3 regions of the Microbacterium croceum genome follow, and region 3 is predicted to be linked to each of the others. Evidence: predicted binding sites of a transcription regulator. Region 3 holds the regulator's gene; each other region holds the start of a gene.
What was found. The regulator LexA, encoded in region 3, represses DNA repair genes until DNA is damaged. The targets are predictions, from matches to a motif close to TCGAACANNTGTTCGA.
Positions count from the first base shown of each region.

Region 1 (2,199 bases), on a different contig from region 3:
ACCGAAGTCGATCAGGCTGCCCTCGCGCGAGATGCCGATTCCGTACAGGATGTCGAACTCCGCCTGCTTGAACGGTGGCGCCATCTTGTTCTTCACGACCTTGACACGAGTACGGTTACCGACAGCATCCGTGCCATCCTTCAGCGTCTCGATCCGACGGATGTCGAGTCGCACGGACGCGTAGAACTTCAGCGCCTTTCCACCGGCCGTGGTCTCGGGAGAGCCGAAGAAGACACCGATCTTCTCGCGCAGCTGGTTGATGAAGATCATCGTGGTGTTGGTCTGGTTGAGCCCACCCGTGAGCTTGCGAAGCGCCTGCGACATGAGACGTGCCTGGAGACCGACATGCGAGTCGCCCATCTCACCCTCGATCTCGGCTCGCGGCACGAGTGCAGCCACCGAGTCGATGACGATCAGGTCGATCGCGCCGGAGCGCACGAGCATGTCGGCGATCTCGAGCGCCTGCTCTCCTGTATCGGGTTGAGACACCAGCAATGCGTCGATGTCGACGCCGAGCTTCGCCGCGTAGTCAGGGTCGAGCGCGTGCTCGGCATCGATGAATGCAGCGATACCGCCGGCGCGCTGGGCGTTGGCGATCGCGTGCAGGGTCAAAGTCGTCTTACCAGAGGACTCCGGACCGTAGATCTCGACGATTCGACCGCGCGGCAGGCCCCCCACGCCGAGAGCGACGTCGAGAGCGATGGATCCGGTGGGGATCACGGCGACAGGAGCACGCTCGTCGCTGCCCAGCCGCATGACCGAGCCCTTTCCGAACTGGCGATCGATCTGAGCGAGAGCTGTTTCCAGAGACTTCTCGCGGTCTGCAGGTGATGGCATGATGTGTTCCTTCTGCTCGCGTGGTGCCGCCTGTAGGCTGTCGCGGCGCTCCCGGCTGGGAGAAACTCTCCGACAAGGCGTATGGCTCATCGGCCATGTCTTCACCGTATGTGAGGCCTCCGACATTCGGCCGAGGAGCCCACGAACGGTGGAGAGCACTAGCTCTGAACCACTTGTGCAGAAGACTACGCCCGATTCGAACGCATCTTCGACGACACGCCGATCACGGCGGGTTGGGAGCCGGAAACATCGAACACCGGTACAGATCAGCGCTTACGCGGCTCGAGCCTCCCGGCACCATGGCGACGATCTTCAGGCACATCCATCTCATCGCACAAGGCGAACCAAATGTCCCGCGGGGGAACGCCCGCCTCGAGGGCCTCCGCGGCCGTGCGATCACGCAGCGGGGTGAGCACCAGATCCTGGAGAAGAGAGGACACGCGTGTTCCGAACTCCGACTCCACAGCGCGGAGGAATTCGCTTCGACGCATCGAGGAACGTAGAACCCGCGCCTCAGCGCAGCGAGAGCTCGGGCTCGATAGAGGCCACCAGGTCGTCCGGAACCACGTCAGGGAAGACCTGGATACCCTCGAGCACGGAGATGCGATCGCCGACCTCTCGCATGATGGTCGAGATCGGCACGTCAAGTGCGTCGGCTACAGAAGCGAGGATCTCGCTCGACGCTTCCTTCTGGCCGCGCTCCACCTCACTGAGGTAGCCCAACGCCACCGATGCCTTGCTCGCGACCTGCCGGAGGGTGCGGCCCTTCTGCAGGCGGAAGTCCCTCAGCACATCGCCGATTTCCTGTCGTACAAGAATCATCGGAACCTCCTCCCGGATCGTGAATTCGGAGTCTCCTCCGACGAGATCGCCAGTCTAGTCCTACTGGCTTTCACAAAATCTACCCCTGCACTCTGTGGTTTGAATGTGAGCACATCATTCGTAACGGCGGAGCGACGCCGGCTATTCCCCGAGCACATCCCACAGCGTGCGCAGCACCACGTCGACCGTTGCAGAACGGATCTGCGCCCGGTTCCCATCGAACAGGAACGCCGCTGTGCGCGACGCCTCAGGCGTGACCACACCGACATGGACCGTCCCTACCGGCTGACCGTCCGGAGAGTCCGGTCCGGCGATACCTGTCGTCGAGATTCCGACGTCAGCGGCGAGGCCGTCGATGCTCACGGCGCGACGCACCCCCTCCGCCATCTGCAGCGCCACGGTGGGGTGCACCGGTCCGTGGCGTTCGAGAAGCTCCGCATCGACGCCGAGCAGAGAATGCTTGATCGGCGTCGCGTACGCGACCACCCCTCCCCACAGCACCGCAGACGCACCGGGCACCTCGACGAGCGCGGCGCTGAC
Region 1 covers NZ_JAHWXN010000001.1:2,193,078-2,195,276, reverse strand. Annotated here, with positions in the region: gene recA (recombinase RecA) at 1-837, opposite strand, end outside; gene KZC51_RS10330 (DUF3046 domain-containing protein) at 1,104-1,328, opposite strand; gene KZC51_RS10325 (helix-turn-helix domain-containing protein) at 1,351-1,659, opposite strand; gene KZC51_RS10320 (CinA family protein) at 1,801-2,199, opposite strand, start outside.
Region 1: a site for LexA is predicted at 1,034-1,049, ahead of recA (recombinase RecA). Genes of this name have one in related genera too.

Region 2 (2,199 bases), on a different contig from region 3:
GACTCGTGCGTCCGCCCCGCGCATGGTCGTGGTTGTGATCGATCTGACAGCGGTGCACCGGCATCCGACAGCCGGGGAACCGGCAGTGCTGGTCGCGCGCCCGCAGGAATCGGCGCATGCCCTCGGTCGGACTGTACGTGTCGGTCTGGGTGACCATTCCGGTCGGGTCGAGGAAGAGCCGGGACCAGCCGCCATTGCGCCCGGCGAGATCGCGGGCGATGTCAGGATCGATCGGCCCGAAGCCGTCGAGCTCGGCGGGGCGGTCGTCGGTGCCGGCCAGCGTCGTCGCGGCGATCGTCACCTGGACGTGGGCCTGGATCCGGTCGACACCCGCCCCGGCCGCATCGCTGGGGTCGGACGCGAGCAGCAGATCGGTGAGCAGATCCGTACGCACCTGGTCGATCGTCCGCGTGTCGGCCGGGGCCTCGACGGGGCACGGCTCGGGCAGTGGGTCGGTGGTGAAGGTGTCGCGATCGCCGAAGATGGTCCACTCGTCGATCCCTGGCGCGCTCCAGTCCAGGTCTTCGGGGAAGATCGGACTCTCCCCGGAGTCGAGGTCGTCCGGGTCGAGCACCGGTTCGACGTCGTCGCGCGCCGCGATGACCCCACGGGCGAGATGCGTGAGCCGGTCCATGATCGCCGCTGCCAGGTGCTCGGGAACCACCACGGTGATCAGCGCGAGCCCGTCGTCGACGGAGCGCATCGTGACGCGTCGCTCCGATGCCGCGCGGCGATGCCGATCGACCAGTGTCTCGCCTGCGAGGGCCGCGGCGATCTGCCGCACGAGGGGGCGAGTGCGCGCCGGTGTGTCGTGCTCGGCGACGACCACGGCTGCGGTGTCGTAGAGCTCCAGGGCCGCGGCATCCGCCGTCCCCTCGCGGACGGCCTCGCGCACCACCGCACCGGCGCGGACGATCTCGCGTACATGCGCCGCCGTGATCCCGCCCCGATGGAACGACGCACGGGCCACGGGATGATCGGAATCGAGGAACACGGCGTCGGAGAACGCGTACTCGACGCTGCCCTGCGAGACGTGGCCGGCGGCGGAGTACTCGGCGATCATCGACCGGTGGATCGTGTCGCGGTGGTAGGGGCTCTCCTGCGTCTCCGCATCGCGCAGGAGCACGCGATCGACGAGCAGCTCCATCGATTCCGCCTCGAGCCGGGCGATCTGGCGCCGCTTCTCCACCCACGCATCGAGCAGCGCGGCACGCTGCTCGGAGTGGTCGGAAGAGGTCTGTGACATGCTGCTAGCCTAGAACATATGTACGACACTCGGTCGGAGTCATCCACAGGCGCGGCCACCGCGTGCGTCGCCCGGATGGCGGGTTCCGACAACGGATCGTTGCGTTCCTGTGAGCAACTTCCAGACAACTGGCAGGACCGCGCTGGCAGACTGGAGTCATGGTGACGTTGCTGTTGGATCAGACGCAACTGGAGGTCGTGCTCTCGCCGATCGAACGTGCCGCGACCTTCCACCGTGAGAATCTGCGGATCGCACGCGAGACCATCACCAAGGTGCAGTTGACCGATGACGCGTGGACCTGGTTGCGGGGGGTGCCGAACCCCGGCACCCACATCCCCGGCATCCTCGCTGCCGGCAGCTGGAAGGCCGCGGGCAGCCTGGATTTCGTGCTGATCCGTCGCCGCCGTCCGAGCGTCGTGATCGACCTCGACGGGGACGCGCAGTACCGGCGTCTGATCCTCACGACCCGACACGGACTCTCGCTCACGCAGGCCCTGCGCCTCGAGGTCTCCAGCGAGGCCGCCGATGTCGAGGAGATCGTGGCGACCTCGCCGACGCCCGTGACGAAGGGCAGCCGTCGTCCGGTCATCCGTCCTCGGCCCGCCTGACACCCCGCTGACATGTGAGAAGCCCTCCGCGACCCAAAGGTCGGGGAGGGCTTCTCGCCTGTCGGAGCGCGCCGGCGTCAGTCCTGACGGTGCTCGCCTTCGTGGTGCTCGCCTTCGTGGTGCTCGTCGGATGCCGGAGCGTCCGCATCCGTCACGACCGGTTCCGCGGCGGGCACGGTGTCGATGACGCCCGTGGAGGCGACGCTCCACGCGGAGCCCTCGGAGCCCTCGGAGCCCTCGGAGCCGAGCGGGTAGTCCTTCGGCTCGTCCTCGTAGTAGGCGCGCGCGGCGGCAGCGAGCATCGAGCTCACCGCAGCGGATCGAGGGTCATCCTCGGACTGCTCT
Region 2 covers NZ_JAHWXN010000001.1:200,194-202,392, reverse strand. Annotated here, with positions in the region: gene KZC51_RS00875 (HNH endonuclease signature motif containing protein) at 1-1,246, opposite strand, end outside; gene KZC51_RS00870 (hypothetical protein) at 1,405-1,854, shown strand; gene KZC51_RS00865 (ATP-binding cassette domain-containing protein) at 1,932-2,199, opposite strand, start outside.
Region 2: a site for LexA is predicted at 1,257-1,272, ahead of KZC51_RS00875 (HNH endonuclease signature motif containing protein). Genes of this name have one in related genera too.

Region 3 (2,199 bases):
GCGATTCACATCACGGATTGCGACGGCGATCTCATCGAGGATGTCGCTGGCCACCTCATCCGGAATCGGATGCGTGTTCTCGTTCACGTTGAGGGCGATCGGCAGCGGCGCCTGCGGGGCACCGTAAGGAGTCAGCCCGCGCAGGTCGTCGCGGAGCGGCAGGTCATCGAGTGAAGCGGTCACCCTTCCCATGCTAGAACGCTCAGCGGGACGCGGTGAGCGTTATGGCAGAGGAACGGTGACGCGGATCACGTTCAGTTCGTGTACTGCGTCGGGATCGACAGGGTCTGACCGATCTGCAGCTCGCCGGTCTGGAGGACGTTCAGGCGGGTGATCTCTCCGATGACCTCGCGGGGGTCGGCGGTCGGCGCGATCTTGCTCGCGATGGACCACAGCGTGTCTCCGGGGAGGACGGTGACCGTCTCGAAGCTGACCGTTCCGGTGCTCTCATTCGAGGCGAGCGCGCTGCCGCCGCTGATCGCGGCGAACGCGATCCCTGCGGCGAGCGGCAGCGCCGCGAGAACGAGCATCACGCGGCGACCGCGCACCGTCAGCCGAAGACGCGTCGCCGGACGGGCCGGGATGACTGCTGCGGTGCCGAAGGTGATGGTGCTCATGGTGTGCTCCTCTGCGTCGCCCCGTTGCCGGGGGAATCAGCCGCCTGCCGCTCGGGCCGGTGGAAGTTGGCGTAGCGTTCGCATCCTGCACTCGGCCGGGAGAGCTGAATGCGAAGCTACGTTCCGAAGATATCTTCGATTTCGAACATCTGTCAAGCTTTCTTCGAAACCGCACCCGCCAATCCGCCGACACGCTCGAACAGATCTTCCAGCTCCGCATGATTCTCGGATACGGTTTCGATAGGAACACCCCACCACGGGCCTCCGACATTCGAAGAGCGGCGTCGGAGACGCGCACCGAAGGAGCATCATGAGCGAGAACTCAGCCCTCGAGCCAGAGGCACCGCGCACGCGCCGTCGGAAGAGCCTGAGTCCCAAGCAGATGGCGATCCTCGAGGTCATCCAGGCCTCGATCGCTCAGCAGGGGTACCCGCCGAGCATGCGCGAGATCGGCGACGCGGTGGGACTCAAGTCGCTCTCGAGCGTTACTCATCAGCTCGGGCAGCTCGAGCTGAGCGGCTACCTGCGACGCGACCCCGGCAAGACCAGGGCGATGGAGGTGCTGATCGACCTTCCCGGCTCCAGCACCGAGAACCCGGCCGATGTGGCGACGCCCGTCGGGGACGCCGCACTCGTGCCACTCGTGGGTCGCATCGCGGCCGGGGTGCCGATCACCGCGGAGCAGCAGGTCGAGGAGATCTTCCCTCTCCCCCGGCAGCTCGTTGGCAAAGGCGACCTGTTCATGCTCAAGGTCTCCGGTGAGTCGATGATCGACGCAGCGATCTGCGACGGCGATTGGGTGGTCGTCCGCTCGCAGAACAGTGCGGAGAACGGCGAGATCGTCGCGGCGATGCTCGACGACGAGGCGACCGTCAAGACCTTCCGTCGACGAGACGGCCACACCTGGCTGCTGCCGCGCAATTCCGCGTTCGAGCCGATCCCGGGCGACGAGGCCACGGTGCTCGGCAAGGTCGTCGCCGTGCTCCGCGCCGTCTGACCCTCGACGGCGCACTCCCTCGACCGAGGTTCGCCGGTGACGCTCCGTCACCCTCGTACAGTGGGAGGCCATGGCTGAGACGACGCGCACCCCCTGGCTGGAGCGGCATCAGGTCGCGCTGTACCTCGCGGCCATCCTGATCGGTGTCGGTCTCGGCCTCGCCGTTCCCGGCAGCGACTCCCTGGAGTTCGCGATCGAGCCGGTGCTCGGCCTGCTGCTGTTCACCACCTTCCTCTCGGTTCCCTTCCGGCGGCTCGGCGAGTCCCTGCGCGACGTCAGGTTCCTCGGCGCGCTCGGCGTGCTCAACTTCGCGCTGGTCCCGCTCGTCGCGTTCGCCCTGTCGCGCCTCGTGGCCGACGATGATGCCCTCCTGGTCGGCGCGCTCCTCGTGCTGCTCACGCCGTGCGTCGACTATGTCATCGTCTTCACGGGTCAGGCCGGCGGGTCCGCGTCGAAGCTGCTCGCGGCCGCTCCGCTGCTCATGCTGGCTCAGATGGTCCTGCTGCCGCTGTATCTGCTGCTCTTCCTCGGCTCGGATGCCCCGCTGATCGACGCGGGTCCGTTCATCCGAGCGTTCGTGCTCCT
Region 3 covers NZ_JAHWXN010000002.1:38,034-40,232, forward strand. Annotated here, with positions in the region: gene KZC51_RS14215 (histidinol-phosphate transaminase) at 1-192, opposite strand, end outside; gene KZC51_RS14220 (LysM peptidoglycan-binding domain-containing protein) at 255-617, opposite strand; gene lexA (transcriptional repressor LexA) at 928-1,614, shown strand; gene KZC51_RS14230 (arsenic resistance protein) at 1,685-2,199, shown strand, end outside.